DNA from 2 places in the Herbiconiux sp. J20-20 genome. Region 2 is predicted to be linked to the other one. Evidence: predicted binding sites of a transcription regulator. Region 2 holds the regulator's gene; the other holds the start of a gene.
What was found. Region 2 encodes HrcA, which represses chaperone genes, less so after heat shock. Its sites were predicted from a motif close to TTNGCACTCGNNNNNNNCGAGTGCNAA; they were not measured.
Positions count from the first base shown of each region.

Region 1 (8,599 bases), 820 kb from region 2:
TCGACGTCGGCGATGCGCCGGTGCGAGTGGGGGATCGCGCGGTGCTCTGGGGCGACCCGGCCACCGGGGTGCCGAGCGCCGACGAGTGGGCCGAGTGGGCGGGCACCATCAACTACGAGATCGTGACGCGCGTCGGACCCCGCGTCACCCGCATGCCGGTGGACGGTGAGCCCGATGTTTGACCTGGTCATTCCCGACGCCGAGGCGATGGAGTCCCTCGGAGCACGGCTGGCGCCGATGCTGCGCGCCGGTGACCTGGTGCGCCTGGACGGCGAGCTCGGCGCGGGCAAGACGACCTTCACGCGCGGCCTCGGAGCCGCGCTCGGGGCCCGAGGCGCCATCACGAGTCCCACCTTCGTGCTCGCGCGCGAACATCCCACGACGAGCGGCGTGCCGCTCGTGCATGTCGATGCCTACCGCCTGAGCACCGGGCGCGACGTCGACGACCTCGACCTCGACCTCGACGGCTCGATCGTCGTCGTCGAGTGGGGCGCGGGCAAGTTGGAGGACATCGAGTCGTGGCTCGGCATCGAGATCGAGCGGCCGCACGGCGGTGCCCCGCTCGACGCGGAGGCCGACCCCGATCTCGCCGACGAGCCGCGGGCGGTGCGCATCACCGGGATGGGCGAGCGCGGGCGCGAGCTCGAGTCTGCCCTCTACGCCGCGCTCGACGCGGACACGTCGAACTAGGCTCGCTCTGTGCTTCTTGCGATTGACACCTCCACGGGCACGAGCGTGGCGCTCGTGGACCCGGAGCGCGGCGTGCTCGCCGAGCACACCGTCGCCGACACACGTCGCCACGCCGAAGTGATCGGCACTCTCATCGAGCGCGTGCTCGCCGAGGCCGGCGTCGGTCCGCGCGAGGTGAGCGGTGTCGTGGCAGGCATGGGTCCGGGGCCTTTCACCGGCCTGCGGGTCGGAATCGCCGCCGCGCGCGCCTTCGCCCTCGGAATCGATCGGCCCGTGCTGCCACTCGCCTCGCACGACGCTGTCGCCTTCGCCGCCGCGCAGGCGGGGCAGGTGCGTCCGATCCTCGTGGTGACCGACGCGCGCCGACGCGAACTGGCGTGGTCGAGCTACGGGTTGCCGGATGCGGACGGACTGCCGGTGCGTCTCGCCGGGCCCGCCCTGATCCTGGCGGCCGAGCTGGGGGAGTCCGGCCCCCCAGATGCCGGGCTCGTGGGCGAGTTCGATCGGATCGACGCCAGCGAGATCCCCGCGGGCGCCCTCGGGCTGCTCGCTGCCGCACGGCGCGCGCGTGGCGAGATCGGCGACGCGGTCGAGCCGCTGTACCTGCGGGCGCCCGACGTGACGCTCTCGTCGCCGAAGAGGGTGACCGGATGACGCGGCAGGTGAGGCGCGCGCGGCCGGACGACCTCGACGCGATCATGGCGCTCGAGACGGTGCTGTTCCCGGGCGACGCCTGGTCGCGAGGGCAGATGGCCGACGAACTCTCCTCCCCGCACGGCTACTACGTGGTCGCCGAGACCGACACTGGCCTGGATGGTTACGCCGGTCTCCGCGCCCCGCGCGGCACCGAGCAGGGCGACATCCAGACGATCGGCGTCGCTCCGTTGGCGCGGCGTCAAGGACTGGGTCGCACGCTGCTCGGGGTGCTTCTCGCCGAGGCCCGCGACCGGGGGATGCGCGAGGTTTTTCTCGAGGTGCGCGACGACAATCCCGCCGCGCAGGAGCTGTACCGCGCGCACGGCTTCGAGGAGATCGCCGTGCGCCCCCGCTACTACCAGCCCGACGACGTGGACGCACTGGTGATGCGGCTCGTCTTCGGCGACCCCGAGGTGGTGCCCGCATGAGCGAGCCGCTCGTTCTCGGAATCGAGACCAGCTGCGACGAGACCGGCATCGGCATCGTGCGCGGCCAGACGCTGCTGGCCAATGTGATCGCCTCGTCGATGGACGAGCACGCGCGCTTCGGCGGGGTCGTTCCCGAGATCGCCGCCCGCGCCCACCTCGAGGCGCTCGCGCCCACCATTCGAGCCGCACTCGCCGAGGCGGGCGTCGGCCTTGCCGACCTCGACGCGGTCGCCGTCACGAACGGCCCGGGACTCGCGGGCGCCCTCATGGTCGGCGTCGGCGCGGCGAAGGCCCTCGCGATCGCCCTCGACCGGCCGCTCTACGCCGTCAACCACCTCGTCGGGCACGTCGGCGCGGATCTGCTCGGCGGCACCGGCGACGAGCCCCTCGAGCTGCCCACCATCGCCCTGCTCGTCTCGGGCGGTCACACCTCGCTGCTGCTCGTGCGCGACCTTGTGAGCGACGTCGAGCTCCTCGGTGAGACGATCGACGATGCCGCCGGAGAGGCCTTCGACAAGGTGGCGCGGCTGCTCGGTCTGCCCTACCCGGGCGGGCCGCAGATCGATCGCGCGGCCGCGACCGGCGATCCGGCGGCGATCCGCTTCCCCCGCGGACTCACCGCGCCGAAGGACCAGGCGCGGCACCGCTACGACTTCTCCTTCTCGGGACTCAAGACCTCGGTCGCGCGGCACGTCGAGGCGGCACGAGACCGCGGCGACGATCCGGCGATCGCCGACGTCGCGGCGAGCTTCCGCGAGGCGGTCGTCGACGTGCTCATCAGCAAGGCGCTGGATGCCTGCGCCGCGCACGGCATCCCGCGTCTGCTGCTCGGTGGCGGCGTCGTCGCCAACGCCCGGCTGCGCGAGGTGGCGACCGCGCGCTGCGACGAGGCGGGCGTCGCGCTGCGCATTCCGCCGCTCGCGCTGTGCACCGACAACGGCGCCATGATCGCGGCGCTCGGGGCGCAGCTCATCGCCGCCGGGCATGCCCCCTCGAGCCTGGCGATCGGCGCGGATTCGACGCTGCCGGTGACCACGATCCAGTCCTGACGACCGCTCAGCGGCTGAGCGGCGCGCCGCCTCATCCGTTGACAGCCTCTGGGCGCACTGGAAGCATTGCCGTGCTGGGACACCAGTGCCTATCTAAGGAGACCTCCATGACTGACAGCACCCCGCCCCCGGCAGCCGCTCCCGCTCCGGCGCCCGGACCGGTTCAGACTCTGAGCCTGATCTCGTTCATCGTCGGCCTCGCGAGCTTCATCTTCGCGCTCGTTCCCGTCCTCGGGTTCCTCGGCGGTCTCGCCGCGGTGATCCTCGGATTCATGGGCAAGAAGAAGGAGCTCGCCGCTCCGAAGTGGATGTGGCTGGTCGGCATCATCGCCGGTTTCGTGGCGATCGCCATCAACATCATCTTCGTGGTCGTGTCGATCATCCTGCCGCTCATCTTCGTGGCGAGCTACGGCACCTACGGCTACTAAGCACCACTCGACGGCGGGGGAGGCGGGAGTCGCCCCCGCCGTTGTCGTGTTCGGGCGTCGACCCAGAACCGGTCGACTCAGACCCGGTCGGCAAGGATCGCGACGCGCTCACCCGCGACGCGGGTGATGATCAGCGTCGCGCTCTCAGCACCCTTGAGGGCGAGCTTCACCCGGAACGCGGCGGGGTCGATGTCGACGCCGCGCTTCTTGATCTCAAGCGTTCCGATCCCGCGTGCCGCGAGCTCGCGCTTGAGCGTCTTCACGTCGAGCGGGAACCGCTCGCGCACCCGGAACACCTGACCGAACGGCGTCTCAGGAGCGGTATCGGTGGTGATCCAGGCGATCGTCTCATCGATCATGCCGCCGTCGATCGAGCGCGCCAGATCGCCGATCAGCCGCGCCCGGATGACGGCGCCGTCGGGCTCGACGAGGAATTCGCCGAGCGCGCGCACCTCGGCGTCGGCGCTGTCGGCCTCCGCGACCAGCTCGGCCGCACCGTGCGCACCGAGCACGAGCGCGGCGCGCCGAACGCCCTCACGGGCGAGCACGCCCGACCACAGCACCAGCTCGACGACCTCGTGGTCGGCCGAGATCCACTGCGCCTCGACGTCCTCCGGAATCAGGTCGCGGTCCAGTCCCGGGGCGAGCTTGATCCCGGTCGGCAGCTCCCGGGCTCGCGCGAACGCCCAGTCCAGCGTCGGCGACCAGTCGTTCGGGTCGTTGTAGCGGGTGCCGCCGGAGCGTCGGGCCGGGTCGATCCAGAGTCCCCCGACGCCGGCGAGATCGGCCCCGGTGGCGTCGCCGTGCTCCACGCGCGCGGAGCCGAACGGGGCCAGGTTGTAGGCGGCCAGGGCGGCGGTCACCTCGTCGCGCTCGACCGCGACGACGCCCAGCTCGAGAGCCGCCAGGGCGAGGCTGTCGGCACCGATGCCGCAGCCGAGGTCGGCGACCACGTCGATTCCGGCACCCGCGAAGCGGCCCGCGTGCACCGAGGCGACCCGCAGCCGTGTCGCCTGCTCCAGGCCTTCCGGGGTGAACAGCATCCGGCTCGCGAAGTCGCCGAACTTGGCGCGCGCCTTCGCGCGCAGCCGGGCCTGACTGAGCACAGCGGCGACTCGGCCGGCCGGGTGGCCCGCCTTGCGCAGTCGTGCGACGGTGCTCACGATGTCGGTCCGGGAGTCGATCGGGCCGACCTCGTCCAGCAGGCGCAGCCCCTCGGGGGTGAGCACCTCGCGCAGTTCGGCCGCATCCATGCGTCCCACGCTACCGGGCACGGTCCCGCCGCTGGCACTCGCGTTGATCGACTGCTAATCAGGCCCTATAGTGGGTCTGGCACTCTCAGTGGGAGTGTGCCAACCATGAGTTTCAGAAAGAGGTCACACGTGTCGGTCTCCATCAAGCCGCTCGAGGATCGCATCGTCATCAAGCAGGTCGAAGCCGAGCAGGTCACCGCGTCGGGTCTCGTCATCCCCGACACCGCGAAGGAGAAGCCCCAGGAGGGCGAGGTCGTGGCAGTCGGACCGGGTCGCATCGACGACAACGGCAACCGCGTTCCGCTCGACGTCGCCGTCGGCGACAAGGTCATCTACTCGAAGTACGGCGGCACCGAGGTGAAGTACGGCGGCGAGGACTACCTCGTGCTGTCGGCTCGCGACGTGCTCGCGGTCGTCGTCTCCTAAGCGACGAATTTCCGCCGAAAGGCCCCGTGGCTCTGCCATCGGGGCCTTTCGCGTTTCCGGGAGATCTACGCTGGTACTCGTGCCCCCCTCCCTCGCCCCCGAGAACGCGCGGCGGCGGGGAGCAGGGCTCGCCTACGTCATCTCTGCGTACGCGCTGTGGGGAACCTTCCCGCTGTACTTCCTGCTGTTCGCGCCGGCCAGCGCGCTCGAGGTCGTCGGCTTCCGCATCGTCCTGTCGTTCGTCTTCTGCCTGCTGCTGATCACGGTCTTCCGGCGCTGGCGCGCCATTCTCGGACTCGTCCGACAGCCGCGCGTGGTCGGCGCCATGGCGCTCGCCGGGGTCTTCATCTACGTCAACTGGCTCGTCTACGTGTTCGCCGTGCTGAACGATCAGGTGGTCGAGGCCTCCCTCGGCTACTTCATCAACCCGCTCGTCACGGTGCTGCTGGGAGTGTTCGTGCTGCGCGAGTCGATGCGTCCCGCGCAGTGGGTCGCGGTCGGGGTGTCGGCCGTCGCCGTGCTCGTGATCGCCATCGGGTACGGCACCTTCCCGGTGATCTCTCTCGTGCTCGCCGCCTCCTTCGGCCTGTACGGCTACGTCAAGAGCCGTGTCGGCGCGCAGGTGGATGCGCTCAGCGGACTGACCATCGAGACGACCGCGCTCGCCCCGTTCGCGGTGGCGCAGCTGCTGGTGCTCGGCTCGACCACCGGGCTCGCCTTCGGGCAGCACGGCGTCGGTCAGGCGGTCGCCATGCTGTCGGCGGGCATCGTGACCGCGGTGCCGCTGCTCATGTTCGCCGCCGGAACCCGGCGGCTCCCGCTCGTCGCCGTCGGGCTGGCGCAGTATCTGACGCCCGTCCTGCAGTTCGTCATCGGGGTGGCGATCCTCGGTGAGCCGATGCCGCTGGAGCGCTGGATCGGGTTCGCGCTCGTCTGGGTGGCGCTGCTGATCCTGTCGGTCGACATGGTGCGCGCAGGGCGCGCGAGCCGTCGCGCCTCCGCGCCGCCGCTCTGAGCCCGCGGTACAGTCGCTTCAATCGCCGAAAGGAGCCTCGATGCCGCGCGGTCTCGCCCGACTCGGTGCCATGACGGCGCTCGTCCTTGCCGGCACGCTGCTCTCGGCGTGCGCCGAGGAGCCCGTTGCGATGCCGACGCCGACCCCCAGCCCGAGCGCCACGGCCACGGGCGACGGAGTCCTGCGGATCGGCACGCTCTTCCCGACCTCCGGTGACCTGGAATACCTCGGCGACGGTCAGGTCGCCGGCGTCAACGCCGCCGTGCGCCAGATCAACGACGAGGGCGGGGTGCTCGGCGCCAAGGTGGAGGTCATCCACCGCGACTCCTCCGACGCCGGCGAGAAGAAACTCGAGAAGAGCTTCGCCGAACTTGTCGACAAGGGCGTTGACGTCATCATCGGCCCGTCGACCTCCGTGCTGACGCTCCGCATCCTCGAACTGGCCGAAGAGGCGGGGATCCCGATCATCACCCCCGCCGCGACGTCGCCCCAGCTGACGACGTACGACACGGCCAACTGGGTGTTCCGCACCATCGCGAGCTACGACCACCAGGGCGTCGTGCTCGGCCGCGTGCTCCCGGAGCGCGAGCAGGAGCGCGTCGCCCTCATCTACGTCGACGGGCCGTACGGGCAGTCGCTGGTGTCGCCGCTGGCCACCTCTCTCGAGGAATCCGGGGGCGAGCTGGTCGCCAGCATCCGAATCACGAGCGACTCGAAGGTCGCCGACGTCGTCGAGGCGATTGCGGAGGCCGAGCCGGATGCTGTCGTGCTGGCGACCACCGACAACGGGAAGGTGACCCGCAGCTACATCACCGCGCTCACCAAGGCGAAGCTCGGCGGTTCGAAGCTGTGGCTGACCAGCCTCAACATGGCTGACTACTCGCAGTCGCTCGACTCCGGCGTGCTGAAGGGCGCCAACGCGATTCTCGAGGGGGCGCCCGGTGACAAGGCGTTCAGCGCTCTCATCAAGCGCGAAGACCCCAAGGTGACCGAGTACCGCTACTCCGTGGAGGCGTTCGATGCCACGGTGCTCGCGGCGCTCGCCGCCCTCACCGCGGGCAGTGACGACTCGCTGGCGGTGCGCGGGGCCCTCATCGACGCGAGCGTCGGCGGAATCAAGTGCACCAGCTTCGGGGAATGCGCATCCGTGCTCCGGACCGAGCCGGATGCCGACTACGACGGACTGAGCGGCGTGCTCAACCTGGACGAGAACGGCGACCCGACGCGCGGCTCGTACGGCATCTACGAGTACGGCTCCAAGAACACGGTCACGCGAAAGAGCACCGAAATCGGCTGATCGCGACGGAAGTCGTCGAATATAACGATTCGGACCGCGTTACACGCTTGTAACAGTGATGAATTGTTCGTTGTTGCTTCGCGCCGTAGCGTGAAACCCAGCAGTGCTGCTCTCGCGGCACCGCCCTGTCCTGAACACGATGAGGAGCAACATGACCAGCACGAAGGCTCACGCCATTCGTTCCCGGTCGCTGAAGACGTCGATCGGTGGTGTCGCGATTCTGGCGACGACCGCCCTCGTGCTCAGCGGCTGCGCCACGACCGACGAGGGAACGACCCCCGCAGGCGACCTGACGCTCAAGATCGGCACCGCGCTTCCGCAGACCGGTAACCTCGCGTTCCTCGGCCCGCCCGAAGAGGCCGGCGTTGCCTACGCGGCTTCCGAGGTCGAGGCCTACGCCGAGACCACCGGACTCAGCCTCGAGGTCGTCTACGGCGACTCGGGTGACACCGACAACAAGGCCTACGAGACCGAGATCCCGCGTCTCCTCGGCGAGGACGTCTCGGCGATCCTCGGCGCGGCGTCCTCCGGCGTCTCGCTCCAGTTCATCGACCAGGTCACGGGCGCCGGAGTCATCCAGTTCTCGCCGGCCAACACGTCGGACGCCTTCTCGACCTACGACGACAACGGGCTGTACTTCCGTACCGCTCCGTCGGACGTCCTGCAGGGCGAGGTTCTCGGAAACCTCATCGCTGAAGACGGCAACCAGACGCTCGGCATGATCGTGCTGAACGACTCGTACGGCACCGGACTCGCGAAGTACGTCACGGAGGCCTTCGAGGCCGCCGGTGGCACCGTCGTCGCGGCTCCGACCTACAACACGGGTGACACCACCTTCGACGCGCAGATCTCGGAGGTGCTCGCGGCGGACCCCGACGCGATCGCCCTGATCACGTTCGCCGAGGTTTCGACGATCATCCCGAACATCGTGAGCGAATTCCCCGCGGAGAAGCTCTACTTCGTTGACGGCAACCTCGCCAACTTCGGCGACGAGTTCGCCGAGGGCACCCTCACGGGCGCCAAGGGCACCCTGCCCGGCCTCAGCGTCGACACCCTGGGTGACTTCACCTCGGCACTCGACGCCTTCCTTGAGGCCGAGGGCTCGGCTGCGCTCGACGAGTACAGCTACGCGGCGGAGTCGTACGACGCCGTCATCCTCCTCTCGCTCGCCGCTCTCGCGGCCGGCTCGACCGAGGGTGCCGACATCGCGGCAAAGCTGCAGGAAGTCTCCGGTGGTTCCGGTGATGGTGAGAAGTGCACGACCTTCGCGGCGTGCGCCGACATCATTCTCGGTGGCGGAGTTGCCGACTACGACGG
Region 1 is NZ_CP195122.1:1,354,816-1,363,414, reverse strand. Features, by position in the region: gene alr (alanine racemase) at 1-182, shown strand, start outside; gene tsaE (tRNA (adenosine(37)-N6)-threonylcarbamoyltransferase complex ATPase subunit type 1 TsaE) at 175-690, shown strand; gene tsaB (tRNA (adenosine(37)-N6)-threonylcarbamoyltransferase complex dimerization subunit type 1 TsaB) at 700-1,344, shown strand; gene rimI (ribosomal protein S18-alanine N-acetyltransferase) at 1,341-1,814, shown strand; gene tsaD (tRNA (adenosine(37)-N6)-threonylcarbamoyltransferase complex transferase subunit TsaD) at 1,811-2,863, shown strand; gene ACR3ZA_RS06505 (hypothetical protein) at 2,971-3,291, shown strand; gene ACR3ZA_RS06500 (THUMP-like domain-containing protein) at 3,369-4,544, opposite strand; gene groES (co-chaperone GroES) at 4,674-4,970, shown strand; gene rarD (EamA family transporter RarD) at 5,050-5,985, shown strand; gene ACR3ZA_RS06485 (ABC transporter substrate-binding protein) at 6,026-7,282, shown strand; gene ACR3ZA_RS06480 (ABC transporter substrate-binding protein) at 7,434-8,599, shown strand, end outside.
Region 1: a site for HrcA is predicted at 4,576-4,602, ahead of groES (co-chaperone GroES). Genes of this name have one in related genera too.

Region 2 (8,599 bases):
TTGGCGACCTTCACCCGCAGGGAGAGAAACACCTGCGAGCCGACGAGCGGCTCGATGGCGGCGCGAGCTCGCGCGCCGACCTCCTGCAGACGCGCCCCGCCCTTGCCGATGATGATGCCCTTCTGGCTGTCGCGCTCGACCCAGACGTTGGCGTAGATGTCGACCAGGTCCTTGTCGTCGCGGTCGACGATGTCGTCGATCGTGACCGCGAGCGAGTGCGGCAGCTCGTCGCTCACGCCCTCGAGCGCGGCCTCGCGGATGAGCTCCGCGATGCGCTTCTCGAGCGTCTCGTCGGTCGTGGTGTCGGCGTCGTACAGCGGCGGCGAGGTCGGCAGCAGTCCCAACAGCTGGGAGTGCAGGATGTCGAGCTGCACGCGACTGTGCGCGGAGACCGGCACGATCGCCTCCCACTCGCGAAGCTCGCTCACCGCGACGAGCTGCTCGGCGACCTGGCTCTTGCTCGCCGAGTCGGTCTTCGTCACGATCGCGACCTTCTTCGCGCGCGGAAAGGCATCCAACTGCTCGTTGATGAACCGATCCCCGGGCCCGATCCGGTCGCCCGCGGGAATGCAGAAGCCGATCACGTCGACATCGCCGAGGGTGGCGGTGACAACGCTGTTGAGGCGCTCGCCGAGCAGGGTGCGCGGCCGGTGGATGCCGGGCGTGTCGACGATGATCACCTGGCCGTCGCGGGTGTGCACGATGCCGCGGATCGCGTGCCGGGTGGTCTGCGGCTTCGACGACGTGATCGCGACCTTCTCGCCCACGAGCGCGTTGGTCAGGGTCGACTTGCCGACGTTGGGCCGCCCGACGAACGAGACGAATCCGGCACGGAAGTTCTCGGTCATCGGCTTCGCTCGCTCTTCTCGGGGGCGGGGGGCACAGGCGGGTCGAGCGTGGCGTCGCGCTGGGCGATGAGGGTGCGCAGCAGCTTCCGGCGGCCCTCCACGCGCTCGGCGCGCAGCGAGATCCCGGACACGACAGCGGAGGCCCCGCGCTCGGGCAGCCGCCCCAGCGCCTTGGTGAGCAGGCCACCGGCCGAATCGACATCGTCGTCGTCGAGCTCGACGCCGAACAGCTCGCCGAGCTCGTCGGTGGGCAGGCGTGCGCTGATCCGGTAGACGCCGCCGCCGAGCGCGCTCGCGTCGGGCGTGTCACGGTCGTACTCGTCGGAGATCTCGCCGACCAGCTCTTCGATCAGATCCTCGAGCGTCACGAGACCGGCGATCCCGCCGTACTCGTCGAAGACCATCGCGAGGTGGGTCGACTCCAGCTGCATCTGCCGGAGCGCATCGTCGGCCTTCTTCGACTCCGGGACGAAGAGCGCCTCGCGCGAGAGCTCTTTCGCGCGGACGTTCGCTGCGTCGAGGGGCTGCTCGTGGCTGTAGCGGGCGAGGTCGCGCAGGTACAGGATGCCGACGACCTCATCGACGTCGCCGCCGACCACCGGCATGCGCGAGACACCCGAGGAGAGGAACAGGCTCATCGCGGCGGCGATCGACGCATCCGCATCGATCGTGACCATGTCGGTACGCGGCACCATGACCTCACGCACGAGGGTGTCGTTGAAGGCGAAGATCGAGTGGATCAGCTCGCGGTCGCCCTCCTCGAGCACGTCCGCCTCGGTCGCCTCGTCCACCATGCTGAGCAGCTGCTCTTCGCTGGAGAAGGTGACCGCCTTCGGCCGGCCCGGCGTCACCCAGTTGCCGATCGCGACGAGCGCGTCGGCGAACGGGCCGAGGATCACACGGATGATGCGGACCGGGATCGCCGCGGCGCGCGCGATGGTGCGGGCGTGCGCGCGTCCGACCGAGCGCGGGCTCGACCCGACGAGCACGAACGACACTCCGGTCATGATCAGCGCCGCCACCAGCAGCGACCACCACCAGCGCTCCACGAACACCGTCGCGAGCGAGAGCGTCACCAAGACCGCCGCGGTGGTCTCGGCCACAATGCGCATGAAGTTGGTGGCGTTGAGGTGCGCGCCGATGTCGGCGGCGATCGCCTGCAGCGAGCGGCGTGCCCGCGAGCGCTCGGCGAGCTCGCCCAGGTCGCCGCGGCTGAGGACGCTCAGCGCGGCATCGGCGGCCGCCAGGAAGCCGCCGAACGCGACCAGCAGCACCGAGATCGCCACGAATGCGACGACCACTACGGCCTCCGGCGTTCGGCGAGCGAGAAGCCGATGAGAATGTCCCGCTGCACGCCGAACATCTCCTTCTCTTCGTCGGGCTCCGCGTGATCGAAGCCGAGCAGGTGGAGGATGCCGTGCGCCGTCAGGAGCGTCATCTCCTCGATCGGCGAATGCCCGGCCTCCTCGGCCTGCGCGATCGCGACCTGCGGGCAGATCACCAGATCGCCGAGCAGCCCGGGCGGCGTGATGTCGTCGTCCGTCCCCGGGCGCAGCTCATCCATCGGGAAGCTCAGCACGTCGGTCGGGCCCGGCTCGTCCATCCACTGCACGTGCAGCTGCTCCATCGCGGCCTCGTCGACGAAGAGGATCGCCAGCTCGGCATCGGCGTGCACTCGGACGTGATCGAGCGCGAAGCTCGCCAGCCGCTGGATCGCGGCCTCGTCGACCTCGATGCCCGACTCGTTGTTGATCTCGATGCTCACGAGCGTCGACGTCCTTTGTGCTCATGCCCGCGGGCGGTGGAATCGGCGGCGGCGCGACCGCGGCGTGCCGCCCGGTTGGCGCCGTCCGGGTCGCCCCCCAGCTCGCGTGCGTGCTGGCGCGCCTGCTGCTCGGCGTCGTAGCGCGTGTACGCGTCGACGATGCGCCCGACCAGGGAGTGTCGCACGACGTCGTCGCTCGTCAGCCGGGCGAAGTAGATGTCGTCGACGCCGTCGAGGATGTGGGAGACCAGCTGGAGGCCGCTCGCGCCGAGCGGCAGATCCACCTGCGTGATGTCGCCGGTGACGACCATCCGAGTGCCGAAGCCGAGACGCGTCAGGAACATCTTCATCTGCTCGGGCGTGGTGTTCTGCGCCTCGTCGAGCACGACGAAGGAGTTGTTGAGCGTGCGCCCGCGCATGTAGGCCAGCGGAGCGACCTCGACGGTTCCGGTGGCCAGGAGCTTGGGGACGATCTCCGGATCCATCATCTCGTTGAGCGCGTCGTACAGCGGGCGCAGGTACGGGTCGATCTTGTCGGTCAGGGTGCCCGGCAGGAACCCCAGCCGCTCCCCCGCCTCGATCGCGGGACGGCTCAGGATGATCCGGTCGACCTCTTTGCGCTGCAGAGCCTGAACGGCCTTCGCCATCGCGAGGTAAGTCTTGCCGGTTCCGGCGGGACCGATGCCGAAGGTCACGGTGTGGTGGTCCATCGCGTCGACGTACGCCTTCTGGCCCAGCGTCTTCGGGCGGATGCTCTTGCCCCGCGCCGAGATGATCGCCTGGCTCAGCACCTCCGCGGGCGTCGTCTCACCGCGCTCCAGGATGCGGGCCGAGGTCGAGACATCGCTCGGGCCGAGATCCACGCCGTCGCGCACCATCGTGACGAGCTCGCGCACGAGGCGCTCGGCTGCCGAGACCTGGCTCGGCTCCCCATCAAGGGCGACCCGATTGCCGCGCACATGAACCTCGACACCGGGGAACTCGTGCTCGAGACGCGTCAGCAGCCGGTCCTGCGGGCCGAGCAGCCGCACCATCGCGAGACCGTCGACCTCGAGCTCGGCATGCCCGAGGGCGCTCTCGACGGGCGCGTCGGGCGGGGTCGGGTCATTCGGCGCCAAGGCTGCCTTCCGGGAGGGTGCCGCCCAGGACGTGGGCGTGCACGTGGAACACGGTCTGACCGGCCGCGGCGCCGGTGTTGAAGATCAAGCGGAACTCGCCGCCGCAGTGCTCGGCCGCGAGCTGCCCCGCTGCCGCGACGATCTCGGCGAGCATCTCGGGGTCGCCGGCCGCGAGCTCGACGACGTTCGCGAATGCGGCGGTCTTCGGCACCACCAGCAGGTGCACGGGGGCCTTCGGCGCGATGTCGCGGAAGGCGATGATCCGCTCGTTCTCGAAGACGATGTCAGCGGGGATCTCGCGCGCGACGATGCGCTCGAAGATCGTCGGCTCGGCGGTGCTCATGTTCCCATCTTAAGCGGCCCGGGCTACCAGCGCCCGAGGCGCGCATTCAGCACCGCCAGCGCGGCCGGACCGGCCGTCGAGGTGCGCAGGATCTCGGCGCCGAGCCGCACGCGCCGTGCGCCGGCCGCCTCCAGGCTGGACAGCTCCGTCGGCGAGATGCCGCCCTCGGGGCCGACCACGAGCGTGATGCGATCGAGGTGCGCCACCTCCACCTCGCCGATGCCGATCTCGGCGGTCGGATCCAGCACCAGAGCGAGCTCGTGCTCCGAGGTGCCGGCTGTCAGGTCGCGCGTCGCTGCAAGCGGGGCGACCTCGGGCACCCGCGCCCGGATCGCCTGCTTGCTCGCCTCGCGCACGATCGTCTCCCAGCGCGCGCGCCCCTTCTCGACCTTCGGGCCCGACCAGCGCGAGACCGAGCGCTCGGCCGCCCACGGGATCACGCCGGAGACCCCGAGCTCGGTCGCGGCCTGAATCGCGAGCTCGTCACGATCGCCCTTCGCCAGCGCCTGCGCGAGCCAGAGAGCCGGACGGGGGGCGTCATCGGTGCGCACCACCTCGACGCGGACCAGCACCTCGCCGGGCGCCACCTGCTCGACCTCGCCGCTGGCGATGGTTCCCTCGCCGTCACCGACCGAGATGTGCTCGCCGACGCGCACCCGCGCGACCTGGGCCGCGTGCCGGGCCTCGTCGCCGGTCAGACGGACGCGCCCCGCGGCGACACCCTCGGCGAGGTCCGCCGCGGTCGTGAGGTACAGCGACGCCATGACCGTCAGCCGAGGAAACGGTCGCGCAGCTTGGCGAAGATGCCCTGCTGGAAGGTCGAGAACTCGGGCGGCACGGGGCGACGGCTCTGCGCGAACTGCTTCATGAGCTGCTGCTCCTTGCTGTTCAGACGCACCGGCGTCACCACCTGGATGCCGACCTTCAGGTCGCCGCGACCTCCGCCGCGCAGCCGCGTCACGCCGCGCTCCTTCACCGTGATCACATCGGCGCTCTGCGTGCCCGGCTTCACCTCGATCTCGACATCGCCGTCGAGGGCCTCGAGCGTCACGGTGGTGCCGAGCACCGCATCCGTCATCTGCACCTCGAGCGTGGCGAGCAGGTCGTCGCCGTTGCGGCTGAACGTGTCGTGGTGCTTGACCTTGACCTCGAGGTAGAGGTCACCGTTCGGGCCGCCCGCGGGGCCGGCTTCGCCCTCCCCCGCGAGGTGCAGACGCATGCCGGTGTCGACGCCGGCCGGCACATCGATCGTGACCGTGCGCTTGGCGCGCACGCGCCCCTGGCCGGCGCAGGTCGGGCACGGGTTCGGGATGATCGTGCCGTAACCGCGGCACGTCCCGCACGGGCTCGAGGTCATCACGTTGCCGAGCAGCGAGCGCATCGTCCGCTGGATCTGACCGGTGCCGCGGCAGATGTCGCAGGTGATCGGCGAGGTGCCCGGTGCGCAGCACGAGCCCTCGCAGGTGGCACACAGAATGGCGGTGTCGACGTCGAGCTCGCGGGCGGTGCCGAAGATCACCTCGTCGAGCGAGACGTCGATGCGCAGAAGCGCATCCTGGCCGCGCTCCCGGCGCGAGCGCGGGCCAGAGCGGGCCTGCGATGCGCCGAAGAACGAGTCGAAGATGTCGCCGAAGCCGAAGTTGCCCGCGCCGCCGCCGAACCCGGCCTGCGGGCCCAGGTCGTAGCGCTCGCGCTGGTCTGGATCGCTCAGCACGTCGTAGGCGTGCGTCACGAGCTTGAATCGCTCGGCCGCATCCTCGCTCGGGTTCACATCGGGGTGCAGCTCTCGAGCCAGCCGACGGTACGCCTTCTTGATCTCCTCGGGCGTCGCCGTGCGCTCGAGGCCCAAGACCTCATAGTGGTCAGTCAAACCAGGTAATCCTTAGGTTGTCGAATGATCAGTCGTCACCGAGCAGCCGCGTCAGGTAGCGGGCAACCGCCCGCACCGCCGCGATATTGCTCGAGTAGTCCATGCGGGTGGGGCCGAGAAGCCCCACGTGGGCGGTGCTGCCGCCCGTGGCCGTGTAGCCGGTGGCGAGCACGCTCGTCTCGCCGAGGCCGAAGGTGTCGTTCTCGCGCCCGATGCTGACACGGACGCCGTCGTGCTCCAGTTGCATCTCGCCGAAGAGCCGAAGCAGCGTCACCTGCTCCTCGATCGCGTCGAACACCGAGGAGATGCTGCCGGTGAAGTCCCGCTCGGTGCGGGCCAGGTTCGCCGCCCCGGCCATCACCAGGCGGTCCTGACGGTTCGCCGCCACCTGTTCGCCGAGGCTCTCGGCGAGCTTCTCGGCCAGCGCGCGATGCTCCGGCGCGACGCCCCCCGCGATGTCGGCGAGCCGGGTCGCCGCCTCCGCGAGCGCCAGCCCGCCGAGCTCGCCGTTGAAGCGCGCGCGCAGGTCGGCCACGGCGTCGTCGGTCAGCGTCGTGCCCGTCTCGACGAGCCGCTGGTCGACGCGCCCGGTGTCGGTGATCAGCACCGTCATCAGGCGCGACGGCGCCAGCACCACGAATTCGATGTGGCGCACCCGCGCCGTGCCGAAGCTCGGATACTGGGCCAGCGCCACCTGGTTGGTGAGCTGGGAGAGCATCCGCACGGTGCGCGCCAGCACGTCATCGAAATCGACCGCCTCGCCGAGGAAGGTCTCGATCGCGGTGCGCTGCGCCGCGCTCAACGGGCGCAGGTCGCTCAGCTGATCGACGAAGACGCGGTAGCCCTTGTCGGTCGGCACCCGACCGGAGGAGGTGTGAGGCGCCGTGATGAGCTCTTCCTCTTCCAGCAGCGCCATGTCGTTGCGGATCGTCGCGGCCGAGACCCCGAAGGAGTGCCGGTCGACGATCGACTTCGAGCCCACCGGTTCACGGGAGGCGACGTAGTCCTGCACGATGACCCGAAGCACCTCAAGACCGCGCTCGGAAACCATGACGACACCGCCTCTCGACCGCGGACCCGACCGCCCGCATTTAGCACTCCGGCAACTTGACTGCCAATTGTAGCGCGAGCGGGTGTGCCGAAACCGTTGCACGCGCCCGTGACGACCGATACCGTGGCCGTGTGCTCACGATGGCCGTTTGCCATGGTGAGTTGATGGATCCGTCGCCGCGAGGCTGCGGATCGAGACCAGACACCTTCGAAAGGTATGCAAAGACCATGACTGAATCCGCACCCGCAGCGGCCGCACCTCTCTCGGAGTCCGACGACAAGCTCTGGGCGTCGCTGGCGCACTTCGGCGGCGTTCTGGGCTTCCTCCCCGCCCTGCTCATCTGGCTGATCCTCAAGGACCGCGGAGCGAAGGTGAACGTCGAGGCCAAGGAGGCGCTGAACTTCCAGATCACCGTCACGATCGGCTACGTCGTCCTCAACATCCTCGCGATCGTCCTGTCGGTGATCCTCATCGGATTCCTGTTCTCGTTCCTCGTGTTCGTGCTGTGGGTCCTCGCCGTGATCTTCTCGATCCTCGGTGGCGTCAAGGTCAACGGCGGCGGCTCGTACCGCTACCCGGCCACGTTCCGCTTCATCAAGTAAGCGCGCGACGCACCACCGCAAGCCGGGCCCTTCGGGGCCCGGCTTGCTGGTTTAATGGCGCCATGACCGAGCAGACCCCGCCCCCCGTCAACCCGTACGCCGCGGCACCCTCCCCGCTGAGCCCGTCCGACGAACGGCTCTGGGCGACGCTCATCCACGTGGGCGGCATCTTCTTCGGCTTCCTCGTGCCGCTCATCGGCTACCTGGTCCTCAAGGACCGCGGCCCGCTGGTGCGTCAGCACTCCGCCACGGCCCTCAATTTCCAGCTCACGGTGCTGATCGGCTACGTCGTGTCCTGGGTGCTGATGTTCGTGCTGATCGGCTTCCTGACCTACTTCGCGGTCTGGGTGTACTCGATCGTGTTCGCGATCATCGCTGCGGTCGCGGCCAACAAGGGCCAGGGCTACAAGTACCCGCTCGCGATCCCGTTCATCAACTGAGTCAGAGCTCGACGCCGAGGTACTTCTCCTCGAGGAACTCGAGGATGCCCTCGCTCGCGCCCTCGCGGCCGAGACCGGACTGCTTCATGCCGCCGAACGGCGCCGCCGGGTCGCTGATCACGGGACGGTTCACCGCGACCATGCCCGCGTCGATCCGGCGCGCCACGCGCAGCGCCTCGCCCTTCTCGCCGTAGACGTACGCGATGAGGCCGAAAATCGTGTCGTTGGCCATGCGGATCGCGTCCTCGACGTCGTCGACGGCGACGATCGCGGTCACCGGCCCGAAGATCTCGGTGGCATTGATCGTGGCACCGTGCTCGACGCCGGTGAGGACGGTGGGCGGGTAGAAGGCGCCCTGCGCGCTCTTCTGGCCGCCGAGCTCCAGGTGCGCACCTTCGGCCACCGCGGTGTCGACGAGGTCGGCGACCTTGTCGCGCTCGCCCACCGACACAAGCGCGCCCAGCTGGTTCTCACGATCGAGGCCGGAGCCCACCTTGAAAGCGCCGAGCTTCTCGCTCATCGCGCGGGCGAAGTCGTCGTGCAGCGAGCGGTGCACGTAGAA
Region 2 is NZ_CP195122.1:532,564-541,162, forward strand. Features, by position in the region: gene era (GTPase Era) at 1-848, opposite strand, end outside; gene ACR3ZA_RS02515 (CNNM domain-containing protein) at 845-2,149, opposite strand; gene ybeY (rRNA maturation RNase YbeY) at 2,149-2,613, opposite strand; gene ACR3ZA_RS02525 (PhoH family protein) at 2,610-3,647, opposite strand; gene ACR3ZA_RS02530 (HIT domain-containing protein) at 3,718-4,074, opposite strand; gene ACR3ZA_RS02535 (16S rRNA (uracil(1498)-N(3))-methyltransferase) at 4,098-4,838, opposite strand; gene dnaJ (molecular chaperone DnaJ) at 4,844-5,944, opposite strand; gene hrcA (heat-inducible transcriptional repressor HrcA) at 5,973-6,995, opposite strand; gene ACR3ZA_RS02550 (magnetosome magnetite crystal formation protein family) at 7,223-7,597, shown strand; gene ACR3ZA_RS02555 (magnetosome magnetite crystal formation protein family) at 7,660-8,037, shown strand; gene ACR3ZA_RS02560 (aldehyde dehydrogenase family protein) at 8,039-8,599, opposite strand, start outside.